One region of the Paraburkholderia dioscoreae genome, then DNA from elsewhere that is predicted to be linked to it. Evidence: riboswitches for the same ligand, from Rfam matches in the RefSeq annotation. Region 1 holds a riboswitch; the other holds the start of a gene.

Region 1 (7,607 bases):
AGACGGAACACCACGGACTCGGCCTCGTGTTCTTCGTCGTTACAGGGCGTAACGGTGATCGTGTCGCCCATGCCGTGTTCGGACCAGAGCTTCTTTTCGAACAGCTTCGGATTGTTCGCGATCACGTTATTCGCGGCGGTCAGAATGCGCACCGTCGAGCGGTAGTTCTGCTCCAGCTTGATCAGATGCAGCTTCGGAAAGTCCTTGCTGAGCTGCCCGAGGTTTTCGAGCGTCGCGCCGCGCCAGCCGTAAATGGCCTGATCGTCGTCGCCCACCGCCGTGAACGCCGCGCGCTTGCCGGCCAGCAGCTTCACCAGTTCGTACTGGCAGGCGTTGGTGTCCTGATACTCGTCGATCAGCAGATAGCGCAGCTTGTTCTGCCAGCGGTCGCGCACCTGCTCGTTCTTCTCGAAGAGTTCGGCGGGCAGACGGATCAGATCGTCGAAATCCACCGCCTGATAGGCGTGCAGCGTCGCCACGTAATTGCGGTAGACGATCGCGGCCTGATGCTCGTCCTCGTTCGCCGCAATCGCAATCGCCTGCTCGGGCATGATCATGCCGTTCTTCCACAGCGAGATGATCGACTGGATCTTGCGGATGAAGCCCTTGTCCGTCGAGCCGACCTGCTCCTGGATCATGCCGAAGCAGTCGTCGGAATCCATGATCGAGAATTGCGGCTTCAGGCCGACGTGCTCCGCTTCCTGCCGCAGAATCTGCACGCCGAGCGAGTGGAAGGTACAGACCGTCAGCTGGTTGACGGGCACTTTGCGGCCTTCCTTGCCGGGCGTGGTGAGCGTTTTGCCTTCCAGCAGCTTGCCCACGCGCTCGCGCATTTCCAACGCGGCCTTGTTCGTGAACGTGACGGCGGCGATGTGGCGCGGCTCGAAGCCTTTGGCCTCGATCAGGTGCGCGATTTTCTGCGTGATCACGCGCGTCTTGCCGCTGCCTGCGCCGGCGAGCACGAGACATGGACCGTCGAGATAACGGACCGCTTCATTTTGAGCGGGGTTCAGGCCTGCGGACATCGTCTATGGATGGGTGATGCGGTTAAAGCGGCGGTTGAGGGCGCGGCGGCGCGAAACGCCGGGGGCATGCTGCGCGGCGCCGGCTGCCGGAACAGGCGCCCCGCGCGGAGCGGAGGGCGTTCTGGCCCGCTGCGCAAACGCGCGAGCGGAGCGATGTTAACACGGATGCACGCAACCGATGCCGCGTCCCATGACGGTCACCGGCACCACGACGACCCTGACGGTCCGCCTTCCGGACATGCCACAATTGCAGTGTTGCGCGCCGCCGCCACGGTGGCAAAGCGGCGCGCCGTTTTTGCAGGAAGACAAGCATGTCCGCATCGCTGAAGATTGGATTGATGGGTTACGGTTTCGCCGGCGCGACCTTTCACGCACCGGTAATCGCGCACTGCGGCCGCGCGAGCGTCGCGGCCATCGCCACGAGCCAGCCCGAGCGCGCGCTCGCCGACTATCCGCATACGAAGGTGGTGGCCGACCTCGACGCACTGCTGGCGCTCGAAGAAATCGACTGCATCGTGATCGCCACGCCGAACGACACGCATTTCGAACTGGCGCGCCGCACGCTGGAAGCGGGCAAGCACGTGGTGGTCGACAAACCGGTCACGCTGAATGCCGCCGACGCCCGCACGCTCGCCAACATCGCGCTCGCCCGCGGCAAGCTCTTCATGCCGTTTCACAACCGTCGCTGGGACGGCGATTTTCTGACGGTGCGGGATCTGCTCGCGAGCGGGGAATTGGGACGGGTCACGCAATACGAATCGCATTTCGACCGTTTCCGGCCGGAGGTGCGGCAGCGCTGGCGCGAGGAAGCGTCGCGCGGCGGCGGCTTGCTGCTGGACCTCGGGCCGCATCTGGTCGACCAGGCGTTGGCGCTGTTCGGCACGCCGCAGAGCTTGCTGGCCACGGTGCGCACGCATCGCGACGAGGCCAGCGCGCCGGACTACGTGCATATCCAGCTCGGCTATGGCGAGTTCGAAGTCGTGTTGCACGCCAGCGCGTTGACTGCTCTGGTCGCGCCGCGATTCACGATTCACGGCACGCGCGGCAGCTACATGAAATATGGGCTCGACACGCAGGAAGACCAGTTGAAGGCCGGCCTGCGACCCGGCGACGAAGGCTTCGGCGCCGGCAATGCGGCAGGCGTGCTGCGCGTGCTGGAAGGCAATCAGGAAGTGGAGCGCGAGCTGCCGACGCGTAATGGAAATTACGCGGGCTTCTATATCGCCGTGGCCGACGCCATCCAGAACGGCGTGAAGTTCCCGGTCAGCGCGCAGGATGCCGTCGATGTAATGACAATTATCGAACTCGCCGCCCGCAGTTCGGAAGAAGGCATCCGGCTGCCGTTTGAACGCGTTCGCTGACCCGTTTGCCTGCGCGTCGGCACGGCTTGTGTACCTAAAACCGCACTCGCCGCCCACGCCGCACAGGCCACAATCCTGACAGGCCCGAAAGGAACATAACGTTACAAATAAGGCCGTGTTCCCGGTCAGCGTGCTCCGGCAGTCAGCCGTTGCTTTCCGAGTAACAACACAAAACCACAATGACTTCCGGAGAGTTCATGCCCCGTTCCATCCGCGCGCTTGCCGCGTGCGCCCTGCTCAGTTCCCTCGCCGCCTGTGTGGTGACGCCTCAACCCGCGCCCGCCCCTCGTCCCAGCCCGCAACAGATCGCGGATCAGCGCCTGCGCCAGGTCGACGGCCGCATCGAGAATCTCGGCCGCCGTATCGATAACCGCGTGAATCAGGGCTATTACCCGCCGCCCCAAGGCGGCGCGCTGCATCATCGCCTCGACGTGATCCGTCAGGAAGCGCACGACATGGCCGCGCAACATGGCGGCGGCCTGTCCAGCGACGAACAGCGCGTGCTGAATCAGGAACTGGACAACGCGGCACACGCCATCGGCGAATAATCGCCGCGCGTTCGGGCTACGGAGCACCAAGAGAGCTGGCATCACAATGCGCGCTTTTTTGACGAACGCCAAAGCGCCGCGTCAGGTGCCATGCCACTCGCGGGCCTTTATTTGACAAGCCCCCGGCCCTCGCGTACATTCGCCGCACGCGTCGGGAGAGCGTGCTGGCCGCAGAAAACCGCAGGCCGCGCCGCCGAAGGGGCACACCCGCAAACTCTCAGGCAAAAGGACCGACCGCGTCGGAAAACCCGTGTTGAGGCAGCATCAAGGCACCGGTTTTTCGCACTCTGGAGAGCGGCAGTAGCCGTCTGCATCGCGCGTTTCGTATGCGTGCGAGCAGATTTGGCAGGCTGCCCACCGAAGGGGCGCGCGTTTCACCGTGGCGGATTCACGTTCGCACGGCAACGCAATCTCTCAGGTATCGAGGACAGAGGGGCCATGCAACAACGCATCGCTCGCAGCCGTCAGGCCGCGAGGCGTAGCGCCGCATGGCCTTTTTTGTTTCGCGAGATGCCCGAGGCCCCATGACCGAACTCAAACACACCCCGCTCAACGCCACCCATCGCGCGCTCAATGCCCGCATGGTCGATTTCGGTGGCTGGGACATGCCCGTCAACTACGGCTCGCAGATCGACGAACACCGCGCCGTGCGCACCGACGCCGGCATGTTCGACGTCTCGCACATGTGCGTCGTCGATTTCACCGGCGAGCGCGTGCGCGCCTTCTTCGAATATGCGCTGGCCAATAACGTCGCCAAGCTGCAAACGCCCGGCCGCGCGCTGTACTCCTGCCTGCTGAACCCGAACGGCGGCGTGATCGACGACCTGATCGTCTATTACTTCGGCGAAGATCACTTCCGCGTGGTCGTCAACGCCGGCACCGCCGACAAGGACATCGCCTGGTTCGGCCGGCTCAACGCCGAAGGCGGCTTCGGCCTGACCATCACGCCGCGCCGCGACTACGCGATCGTCGCCGTGCAAGGCCCGAACGCTCGCGAAAAAGTCTGGCAAACCGTGCCGGCTACGCGCGCCGCCACCGAGGCGTTGAAGCCCTTCAACGCCGCCCGTATCGCAGACACGCCGTTCGGCGAATTGACGGTCGCGCGCACGGGCTACACCGGCGAAGACGGCTTCGAAATCATCGTGCCGGCGAATCGCGTCGAAGCACTGTGGAACGCGCTACGCGCGCAAGGTGTGCGCCCGGCCGGCCTCGGTGCGCGCGACACGCTGCGCCTCGAAGCCGGCATGAACCTGTACGGCCAGGACATGGACGACAATGTCTCGCCGCTCGACGCCGGCCTCGCCTGGACGGTCGACCTCACCTCGCCGCGCGACTTCGTGGGCAAGAGCAAGCTGGAAGCGGACGGTTCGCAGGCCGCGTTCGTCGGCCTGATCCTGCTGAAGGACAACGGCAAGGCAGCAGGCGTGCTGCGTGCTCATCAGAAAGTCGTCACGCCGCAGGGCGAAGGCGAAATCACCAGCGGCACTTTTTCCCCGACCATGCAGGAATCGATCGCCTTTGCGCGCGTGCCGAAAGGCGTGCAGCCGGGCGACACCGTTCACGTTCAGATTCGTGACAAAAACGTTCCCGCAAGCGTGGTAAAACTGCCGTTCGTGCGCAACGGCAAAGTGCTCGCGGTTTAAGCAGACCGGCGCGTGCGCAAACCTTCACAAGAAAACGCCGGGCCGCCCCAAGTTTTCTTGTTCCCCCTCGGGGGGACCTGGCGCGAAGCGACAGGTTTGGGGGCCCTTTTAGTTACTACCGAATCACACCGCATAGGAGCATCCGATGAGCATTCCGGCCGATCTGAAATACACCGAATCGCACGAGTGGGTCCGTACCGAAGCGGACGGCACGCTGACGGTCGGCATCACCGACCACGCGCAGGAAGCGCTCGGCGATATCGTCTTCTTCGAAGTGCAGGAACTGGGCAAGACCGTGAGCGCGGGCGACACCGTCGCCGTGATCGAATCGGTCAAGGCCGCTTCAGATATCTACGCACCGGTCTCGGGCGAAATCATCGAAGCGAACACCGCCGTGGCCGATACGCCTGATTTGGTCAACAGCACGCCGTACGATAGCTGGCTCTTCAAGATCAAGCCGGCCGCGGACGCCGCGCTGGACCGCCTGATCGACGCCGACGCATACAGCAAGTCGATCGGCGCCTGATTCACCATTCGTTAAAGTCAAACCGTCAGGTGCGGCGCGTCCCTCGCGCAGAGACAGCCGCACCGCCAGGAACACCCATGAAGCTCGAACACCCGGATCGTCTGATGAACCGCACTCCTCTCTCGCTCGCCGCGCTCGAAGTGCATGACGCCTTCGCCGAACGGCACATCGGCCCGGATTCGGCCGACCAGCAAGCGATGCTCGAAGCCCTCGGCTTCGCGTCGCGCGCCGCGCTGATCGACGCCGTCATTCCGAAGACGATCCGCCGCACCGAACCGCTGCCGCTCGGCCCCTTCGCGCAACCGAAGAGCGAAGCCGAAGCGCTCGCCGTGTTGCGCGAACTCGCGGACAAGAACCAGGTGTTCCGCTCGTACATCGGGCAGGGCTATTACAACGCGCACACGCCGACGGTGATCCTCCGTAACGTGCTGGAAAATCCGGCGTGGTACACCGCGTACACGCCGTACCAGCCGGAAATTTCGCAAGGCCGTCTGGAAGCGCTGCTGAACTTCCAGCAGATGATCGTCGACCTGACGGGTCTCGCGATCTCGAATGCGTCGCTGCTCGACGAAGCCACGGCCGCGGCCGAGGCGATGACGCTGCTGCAACGCATCGGCAAGCCGAAGTCGAACGTGTTCTATGTGGCCGACGACGTGCTGCCGCAAACCATCGAAGTGGTGAAGACGCGCGCCACGCCGGTCGGCATCGAAGTGAAAGTGGGCCCGGCTGCGGAAGCGGCGAACGCGAACGCGTTCGGCGTGTTGCTGCAATACCCGGGCGTGAATGGCGACGTGCGCGACTACCGCGCCCTGGCCGAAGCCATCCACGCAGCGGGCGGCCACGTGGTGGTCGCCGCCGACCTGCTCGCGCTGACCGTCCTCACGCCGCCGGGCGAATGGGGCGCGGACGTGGCCGTCGGCAATACGCAGCGCTTCGGCGTGCCGGTCGGCTTCGGCGGCCCGCATGCGGCTTACCTCGCCGTGCGCGACGAATTCAAGCGCCAGATGCCGGGCCGCCTCGTCGGCGTGACCGTCGACGCGCAAGGCAACCCCGCGCTGCGTCTCGCGCTGCAGACGCGCGAGCAACATATCCGCCGCGAGAAGGCCACCTCGAACGTATGTACCGCGCAAGCGCTGCTCGCGATCATGGCCAGCATGTACGCCGTCTATCACGGCCCGCACGGCCTGAAGACGATCGCGCTGCGCGTGAACCGCATCGCCGCGTTGCTGGCGGAAGGCGCGAAGCAACTCGGTTACACGCTCGCCAACGAAACCTTCTTCGACACGCTCACGTTCGAATCCGGCACGCACACGCAAGCGCTGCACGACGCCGCGCTTGCGAAGCGCATCAACCTGCGCCGCGTGAGCGACACGCAAGTCGGCCTGTCGGTCGACGAAACCACCACGCGCCGCGACCTGGCCGATCTGCTCGAAGTGTTCGCGCAAGCCGCGGGCGCCAAAGACATCCCGCACGTCGACACGCTCGACGAAAAGCTGTCCGCGTCGAACATTGCATCGGTGCCGGCCGCGCTCGAACGCACCAGCGCGTATCTCACGCACCACGTGTTCAATCGTCATCATTCGGAAACGGAAATGCTGCGTTATCTGCGCAGCCTGTCGGACAAGGATCTCGCGCTCGACCGCTCGATGATCCCGCTCGGCTCGTGCACGATGAAGCTGAACGCGACCTCGGAAATGCTGCCGGTCACGTGGCCTGAATTCGGCCAGATCCATCCGTTCGCGCCGGCCGAGCAAACCGTCGGCTATCGCGAAATGATCGATCAGCTCGAAGCGATGCTGGTCGCGGCCACCGGCTACGCAGCCGTGTCGCTGCAGCCGAACGCTGGCTCGCAAGGCGAGTACGCGGGCCTGTTGATCATTCACGCGTATCACGCGTCGCGCGGCGAAGCGCATCGCAATGTCTGCCTGATTCCCGCTTCGGCGCACGGCACGAACCCGGCGTCGGCACACATGGCCGGCATGCAGGTGGTCGTGGTGGCGTGCGACGCGCAAGGCAACGTCGATATCGAAGACCTGAAGAAAAAGGCCGAACAGCACGCCGACAAACTCGCGGCGATCATGATCACGTATCCGTCCACGCACGGTGTGTTCGAGCAGAACGTGCGCGAAATCTGCGAGATCGTGCACGCGCACGGCGGTCAGGTGTATGTGGACGGCGCGAACATGAACGCGATGGTCGGCCTGACCGCGCCGGGCCAGTTCGGCGGCGACGTGTCGCACCTGAATCTGCACAAGACGTTCTGCATTCCGCACGGCGGCGGCGGACCGGGCGTCGGTCCGGTTGCGGTCGGCGCGCATCTCGCGCAGTTCCTGCCGAATCAGGTTTCGTCGGGCTATGAACGCGCGCCGAACGGCATTGGCGCCGTGTCCGGCGCACCGTACGGTTCGGCGTCGATCCTGCCGATCTCGTGGATGTATATCGCGATGATGGGCGCGAAAAACCTCACCGCTGCGACCGAAACCGCGATCCTCAACGCGAACTAC
Region 2 (7,607 bases), on a different replicon from region 1:
ACGTCGATGGGGCTGACCCCGACCGGCGGCGTGCCGATGGGCACACGCAGCGGCGATCTCGACCCCGGTGTGCTGCTGTATCTGATGCGCGTGGAAAAGCTCGATGCGGGCGCGTTGGAGACGCTGCTCAATCGCGAGAGCGGCCTCGCCGGCTACGCGGATGGCGAGAGCGATATGCAGGCGCTCGAAAAACGCGCCGCGGCGGGCGATACAAATGCGTCGCTGGCGCGCGATGCATTTGCCACAGCGGTGCGCAAGACGATCGGCGGCTATGCGGCGCTGCTGGGCGGAATCGATTTGCTGGTATTTACCGGCGGCATCGGCGAACACAGCCAGGAGATCCGGCGGCGCGTGTGCGACGGGCTCGCTTTCATGGGGCTAACGGAAGGCGATCCGGCGGGCAAGGTGAGGGCGATTCACACGGAAGAGGAAAAGCAGATCGCGAGGCATTGCCGCACGCTGTTGCGGCAAACGGATGCAGCCTGACTTCATTTGGGCTTGACGACGGTGTGATCCGAAACGCCGGTTACGCCGAACAGGCGGGTCACGTCTTCGAGTGCGGCGGTGCGTTGCTGATCGCGCTGCAGTTCGCCGCGTAGCGTGATGCGGCCGCGCGAGACGTGAACCTTTACGGCGTGTTCAGGGACCGCGGCGTCCCAGGCGAGACGCTGCGTCGCCTCCGCGGCGATCTGTGCATCGCTCAGGCGTGCTCTGTCCGCCTGGTGTTTCGCGGCGCGACCGTGTGGCATGCGTTCTCCACGGAAGTGATACGGATGGGAGAACACTAGCAGAAGTGGCGGATTTTGCTCGCATTGGATGACGGCGGTGAGATCAATACAATCCGCCGCCGTCGGCAAAAAAATCCCGCCGCAAGCCTACCGGATCGCGCCCGCCAGCGCCTGCGCCGTCGCGGCCGACAACGTCCAGCCCAGATGCCCATGCCCGGTGTTGTAGAACACGCCACGCCGCTTTCCTCGGCCTACCTTGGGCAACATGCTCGGCAGCATCGGCCGCAAGCCCGCCCAAGGGACCACGCGCGAGGTCGACACCTCGGGGAAATAACGCCGGGTCCAGTCCACTAGCGGCGCAATCCGGTCCGAACGGATATCGCGGTTGAAGCCGTTGATCTCGGCCGTGCCGGCCACGCGAAAGCGATCCATGCCCAACCGGCTCGTGACGATCTTCGCGCTATCGTCGAGCAGACTCACCCAGGGGGCACGCTGCTGGCTGATCTCGTCGTCGAGACAGACGGTGATCGAATAGCCTTTCACCGGGTAGATGTTCACGTGGTCGCCCAACATGGCCGCAAAATCTCGGCTCTTCACGCCGGCGCACACGACGACCCGCTCGAACGCAAACCGCTGCGATTCGCCTTCGAGATTGACCGCCAGCGAAAAGCGGCCCTCGCCAGGCTGCTCGATCGACGTGATCTCCGCGTCGTAGTGAAACTCGACGCCGTGCCGCACGCACGCCTGAGCGAGACCGCGCGTGAACTTGTGAATATCGCCGGTCGAATCGGACGGCGTGAAAAATCCGCCGTAGAAATCGCCATGCAGCGTGGGTTCGATGCCATGCAACTCGCCCGCCGTGACCGGGTTGCGGTCGAGTCCGCCTTCGCGCAACAGTTCGTTCACCTTGCTCGCAGCGTCGAATTCCTTGCGGGTCTTGTAGATGTGCAGAATGCCGCGCCGCTCCAGATCGAAGTCGATGCCCTCGGTCTCGGCAATCGAAAACAGATGCTCGCGCGCGGCAATCGCGAGCCGCACGGTTTCGACCGTGTTCGCCCGGTAGTGCGGAATCTGCCGCAGAAATTCGCCCATCCACGAGTATTTGTGCCAGGTGGGCGCGGGATTGAGCAGCAGCGGGGCGTCGCGCGTGAGCATCCAGCGCAGTCCTTTCATGACGGTGGCGGCGCTGTTCCAGACTTCGGCATTGCTGGCGGACAACTGGCCGCCGTTGGCGAACGAGGTCTCCATTGCCGCATAGCGATGGCGCTCGAAGACAGTAACGTGGTGGCCGCGCTGGGCGAGGGCGTGAGCGGTCGTGACGCCGGTAATGCCGGCGCCGATAATGGCGATTCGTGACATGACATGGTCCAGAGTAGTTGAGCATCACCGGTGTCGATTTCGTGTCGAAACCGGCGCTGATGCCCCATCTGTCCATGTACCTGAGAGTTTCTTCTCCGCAGCGGCCGGCCCGATGCGAGCCGTGTGCGGGGAATCCCCTTCGGTGGGCGCACAGGCTATGCCGATGCGCCGCTCTCCAGATGTTCCTGCTGCGCGGTCCTTTTGCCTGAGAGTTTCCGGGGCGGTTGCTCCGTCGGCGTCGTCACGAACATCTGACGATCTCTCCCGCGCTGCATTGCAGAACGGCTCGACAATACCGGTCAAAATAATTCGCCGCAAGTGTTTCCTGCAATGCACCGTGCGAGTAGCGGTCTGAAACGGCACGTCTGAAGATGAATGCGGTTTCTACTCCGATGCGAATCTTTCAAGCCGGCTGTGGGGCTGAAAGCGCCCGCATCGGCTATATTTGGCGGCACTATCCGACTTTCATTCGCAAAGGAGAATGCCGTGCCCGCCCTCACAACGTTGCTCGCCTTCGGTCTGGTCTCGCTCGGCATGGTGCTCACGCCCGGGCCGAACATGATCTATCTGATCTCGCGATCGCTCTGCCAGGGGCGCCGCGCGGGTCTCGTTTCGCTTGGCGGCGTCGCGCTCGGCTACGTGTTCTACATGTTCTGCGCCGCATTCGGCATTACCGCGCTGCTGTTGACTGTGCCGTACGCGTACGACGCATTGCGTTTCTGCGGCGCGCTCTATCTGCTGTATCTGGCATGGCAAGCGGTCAAGCCGGGTGGCCGCTCGCCGTTCCAGGTGCGCGACCTGCCGCACGACAGCCGCCGCAAGCTCTTCATGATGGGGCTCGTCACCAATCTCGCGAACCCGAAGATCGCGGTGATGTACCTGTCGCTGTTGCCGCAGTTCATTTCGCCGGGACACGGCAGCGTGCTTTCGCAATCGATCGCGCTGGGCTGCGTGCAGATCGTTATCAGCGTGACCGTCAATGCGTTGATCGCGAGCATGGCGGGCTCGATTGCCGTGTTTCTCGCCGGGCGCCCGGTGTGGCTGCTGGTGCAGCGCTGGTTGATGGGCACCGTGCTTGCCGGACTCGCGGTGCGCATTGCGCTCGATTCGCGCCGCTGATTTTTTGCGGCGCGTTATCCGCCGCGCGCCGAAGCGGAGCCCGAGCCCGAACCGGAACCCGAACCTCTGAACACCCAGCCGTTGAACAGCGCCCCGCATAGCATCAACGCGCTGGTGATGAGAAACACCGACTGCATGCCGAAGTGCGCCCCGACAAAGCCGCCCGCGAGCGGCCCTGTGACCTGTCCCGCGTAATTCGCCGAAGTCGCGTAGCCGAGGATATAGCCGGCGGAACGGTCGGGCACGTTATGGCGGATCACGCTCGTAATGCACGGCAACAGGCCGGCCAGCGCGAGCCCCATCAGAAAGCGCAGCACCACCAGTTGCAGGCCGCTCGTGACGAACGCCTGCGGCACGAGCAGCACCGCGCACACGCTGAGACACGTCACGATCACTTTCGGCGCGCCGATCCGGTCGGCGAGACGGCCCACGCGCGAAGCCGCCAGCACGCTGCCGAGCGCGGAGGCCGACATCACGAAGCCCGACACGAGCGTGACGTGCCTCGCGTCGTGCACCAGTTGGCCGACGTACACGGTGATGATCGGCTCGATCGACATGTTGGCGAACATCAGCAAGCCGGAGGTGAACAGCATCGCCAGCACGGGGCGCAGGTCCGGCACGGTGGCCCAGCCGGTGGCCGCCCGCTCCTCGTGCGATTTGCCGCGTGTGCGGTCCACCGGTTGTTCCTTGACGAGCAGCGTGGTCGCAATGAAAGCACAGAAGATCATCGCCCCCGCAATGAAAAACGTATTGCGGATGCCGATCAGCGGCGGCAGCGCGCCGCCTACCAGCGGGCCGACGAGACTGCCCGCCATCACGCCCGAGGCCAACGTGCCGAGCGCCCAGCCGGTGCGTCCGCGCGGCGTCTGCGTGGCGATCATGACGGTCGCGCCCGACGCATAGCCGCCGACGAGTCCCGCCAGAAAGCGCAGTCCCACCAGTTGCCAGACATTCTGCGCAAGCCCGAGCAGGGACATCACGACGGCCATGCCGAGACTCGCGCGAATCAGGATCAGCTTGCGTCCGTAGCGGTCGGCCATGCGTCCCCACAGCGGCGACACCAGCGCCGCGGCGAGGAACGTCGCGCCGAACGCGACGCCCGACCATTGCACGGCGGCCGCGGCCGGATGCACGCCGAGCTGCTGCACATAGAGCGGCAGGAACGGCAGCAGCAGGGTCATCGCGACGATGGTCGTGAACGAACCGAACAGACAGACATAGAGATTGCGCTGCCAGTGGGGCGCGCCGTCGGCGGGAGTGGCTGAACTCATCGAGGCAGGATGGGAAGCGAAACGCACAGGGTCGGGCCGCACGCGCGGCGAAAAGACGATTGTGCCTGAGCGCGGCCAATCGGGCTGCGGAGGCGGGCGAAGTATGGCCGATCGTGCTCATTCAGTGTCGTCCGGTGCCACTCGGTGTCACTCGGTGAAGCGGACGCAACGCGGCCGGGCAGACACGCGGATAGATGTTCAAGTATTCGAAGACGGCCTGACGTACAACGGCACAACGGCACAACGGCACATCCACGCCTCACTCATAGCGCCTTGTACATAATGGTGGTCGCGTCGAATTCATCGGAATGCGTGTCACGCGCGTATCCCGGGATCACGCCCGCCGTGCGATAACCCAGTGCGGTATAAAGCGGCTCGGCGTGGTCGCCGGTTCGGGTGTCGAGCGTGAGCAGTCTGCGCTGCAAGCCATGCGCATGGCGTTCGAGTTCCGTCATCAGCGCACGCGCAATGCCCTGGCGGCGCAAAGCCGGATGCACCAGCAGTTTGCGCACTTCGGCGCGATGCTGCTGATTCGGCATCGTGTCGTAATCCAGCTGTACTGTGCCCGCAATCGCTTCGCCGTGACGCGCAACCAGCAGCACCAGGCTGCCGGCACGCAACGAAGCCAGCACTTTGCCGCGCCAGAACGCCTCACATTCGTCGATGCCGCACGGCATCACAAAGCCGACGCTGGCGCCGTCATGCACACAGGCGCGCAGCAGTGCGCCGAGTTCGGGAAGCTGACGCACGAGGTCGTCGGCGGAGAAAGCGGTGAGGGTGGTCGCGCTCATGCTGGCTCACACGATGAAGAGAATGTAGCGGGCCCCGCTGTGCGCGGGCGTCACGAAAGCGCTTGCGCCGAACAGCTGATAGCGCAGGCAGTCGCCGGGTTGCAGGTTGTGGCTTTGGCCGTCGACGGTGATCTGCAGTTGCCCTTCGAGCAGGATCAGATGATGTTCGAGGCCGGGCCGCGGCGATGCGTCGTAGGTGATGCGCACGCCGGCATCGAGTTCGCATTCCAGCGCTTCGCCGCTCAACGCCTGCGCGGGCGGCGACACGGAGCGCCGCCGGAAGCCGACGCTGGCGTCGGTCCAGAGCGGCTGGGCGGCGCGCGGCACGTGCGGCGCGAAGTCTTCTTCGACCATGTGCATGAGGCGCGAGATTGGCAGGCCGTACGCCACGCAGAGCTTGCCGAGCACGCTCGCCGTGGGGCTCACGGCGGCGTTTTCGAGGCGAGAGAGCGTCGCGCGGCTGACGCTGCTGAGTCTCGCGAGATCGTCGAGCGACCAGTTGCGCTCGGCGCGCAGCGCCCGCAACCGCTGCGCGATGCGGCGGTCGATGGCGTTGTCGTCGGGGAGTGGGTTTTCCATATTCGGGAAATTATCTCGAATATGGAAAATGGTCAATCAGGAAAAAATGGGGCGGCCGGTGGGCGTGCTCCGATCGGTTCTCGCGCAGTCAAGGGACGCAGCTTACTCGTGCCTGGTCATGCGCAGCATTGAGGTGTCGTAACCCAGTGCGTGAACCCGCTCGATCAGCGCGTCTTTCACGCTTGCGGCAGGTGTCGCTTCGCGCGTCAGAATCCACAGATAACGTCCGCTCGGCTCGCCGACGATCGACCAGCTATAGTCGTCCGCGTGGTCCAGCACCCAGTAGTCGCCGAAGAAGAACGGGCCGAAGAACGACACCTTCAGCTTCGCAGTGCCCGAACCGGCGACGACTTTCGCGCGGCCCTTAGCCACGTCCGCCGGCCCGTTCACGGCGCCCTTGTGGCAACTGTTGATGACGTCGATCAGGCCGTCGTCGCGCGTGGCATAGTCGGCGGTGACGGCTTCGCAATCGCGCTCGAAGCCGTTTTCATAGCGCGCCAGTTCATACCATCGACCGAGATAGCGGCTCAGATCCACGGGTTTCGCCGGCTCGGGCACACGCGCGTTGCCGCTTTTGCCGGCCGGGCTGAACGCGCAGGCGCCGAGCAGGCACACTGCGCCGACCACGAGTGAAATGGCGCTCAGGCGCAGGACCGACTGGCGGCGTAAAGGCATCGAGCGACTCCATGAGTGAAGGACATCCGCTGGCAGCACGCCGCGTGCCAGATGGCCTCGCGTGCGCCATGCCGCAGCGGAGATTCGTACACCGCCACGACCTCGGCCGTTTATCATAGTGCCCACAAACCAGAACGCGTCGCCCGGCTGTGCAGCGGTAACGCACATCAGCACGTCATTCACGAGACCCGGCGGCTCATACCGCGACATCATCCATGAACTCCACTCCCGACACTTCCTCCCGTCCTTCGATCCGCGCGCTGACCTTGCTTGAAGGGCGCGTGCTCGGCGTGCTCGTCGAAAAGCAGCACACGGTGCCGGACAGCTATCCGCTTTCGCTCAACGCGCTGACCTTGGGCTGCAACCAGAAAACCGGCCGCGCGCCGGTCATGAACGCTACCGAAGCCGAGGTGCTGACCGCCGTCGACGGATTGAAACGCTTGAGCCTCGTAATGGAAGGCAGCAGCAGCCGCGTGCCGCGCTTCGAGCACAACATGAACCGGGTGCTGGGTTTGCCGAGCCAGTCGGCGGCGCTGCTTACCACCCTGTTGCTGCGCGGCTCGCAAACCGCCGCCGAATTGCGCCTGAACAGCGCGCGTTTGCATGGCTTTGCCGATATCTCGTCGGTCGAAGCGTTTCTCGATGAACTCGCGGCCAACGACCCGCCACGGGTCGTGAAACTCGCGCGCACGCCGGGCGAGCGCGAGAACCGCTGGACGCATCTGCTGTGCGGCGAGGTGAGTGCGAGCGAACTGGCGCAGCCGGGCGCCGAAGACGACGCGGTGCCGTTGTCCGCGTTCGAGGCGGTCAAGGCCGAACAGAAGCGCCTCGCCGATGAAGTGAGCCGGCTGCAGACCGTGGTCCGCCGCATGGCGGCAGAGCTGGGTATCGACGCCGGCGACCTTACTGCCGGCGAAGGCGCCTAAGCATCGCGGCTGCGCGGCGTATCCGCGGACAGCGTCCGCTGGGTGCGATGGAAAACGCGCGGCGGCACGTTGGGCGAATCTTCGGCCAGCCGGTCGAGCTCGTCGCGGATCGCGGTGAGATAGTGGCCGTCACGCGCATCGGCATCACCTGCAAAGACC

What was found. A riboswitch is a leader RNA that binds a small molecule or an ion and turns the genes downstream of it on or off. The one in region 1 is predicted to bind glycine.
Region 2: another riboswitch for glycine. It lies ahead of PDMSB3_RS28365 (D-amino acid dehydrogenase); the one in region 1 lies ahead of gcvT (glycine cleavage system aminomethyltransferase GcvT).

Annotation. Positions count from the first base shown of each region.
Region 1 covers NZ_LR699553.1:4,351,427-4,359,033, forward strand. The annotation lists gene PDMSB3_RS19760 (UvrD-helicase domain-containing protein) at 1-1,025, opposite strand, end outside; gene PDMSB3_RS19765 (oxidoreductase) at 1,337-2,386, shown strand; gene PDMSB3_RS19770 (hypothetical protein) at 2,584-2,934, shown strand; glycine riboswitch at 3,085-3,169, shown strand; glycine riboswitch at 3,212-3,375, shown strand; gene gcvT (glycine cleavage system aminomethyltransferase GcvT) at 3,459-4,577, shown strand; gene gcvH (glycine cleavage system protein GcvH) at 4,723-5,103, shown strand; gene gcvP (aminomethyl-transferring glycine dehydrogenase) at 5,181-7,607, shown strand, end outside.
Region 2 covers NZ_LR699554.1:1,813,078-1,820,684, reverse strand. The annotation lists gene PDMSB3_RS28375 (acetate/propionate family kinase) at 1-486, shown strand, start outside; gene PDMSB3_RS28370 (BON domain-containing protein) at 489-749, opposite strand; gene PDMSB3_RS28365 (D-amino acid dehydrogenase) at 876-2,087, opposite strand; glycine riboswitch at 2,271-2,364, opposite strand; gene PDMSB3_RS28360 (LysE family translocator) at 2,574-3,206, shown strand; gene PDMSB3_RS28355 (MFS transporter) at 3,221-4,477, opposite strand; gene PDMSB3_RS28350 (GNAT family N-acetyltransferase) at 4,741-5,268, opposite strand; gene PDMSB3_RS28345 (helix-turn-helix domain-containing protein) at 5,275-5,847, opposite strand; gene PDMSB3_RS28340 (lipocalin family protein) at 5,950-6,522, opposite strand; gene PDMSB3_RS28335 (YceH family protein) at 6,738-7,448, shown strand; gene PDMSB3_RS28330 (SLATT domain-containing protein) at 7,445-7,607, opposite strand, start outside.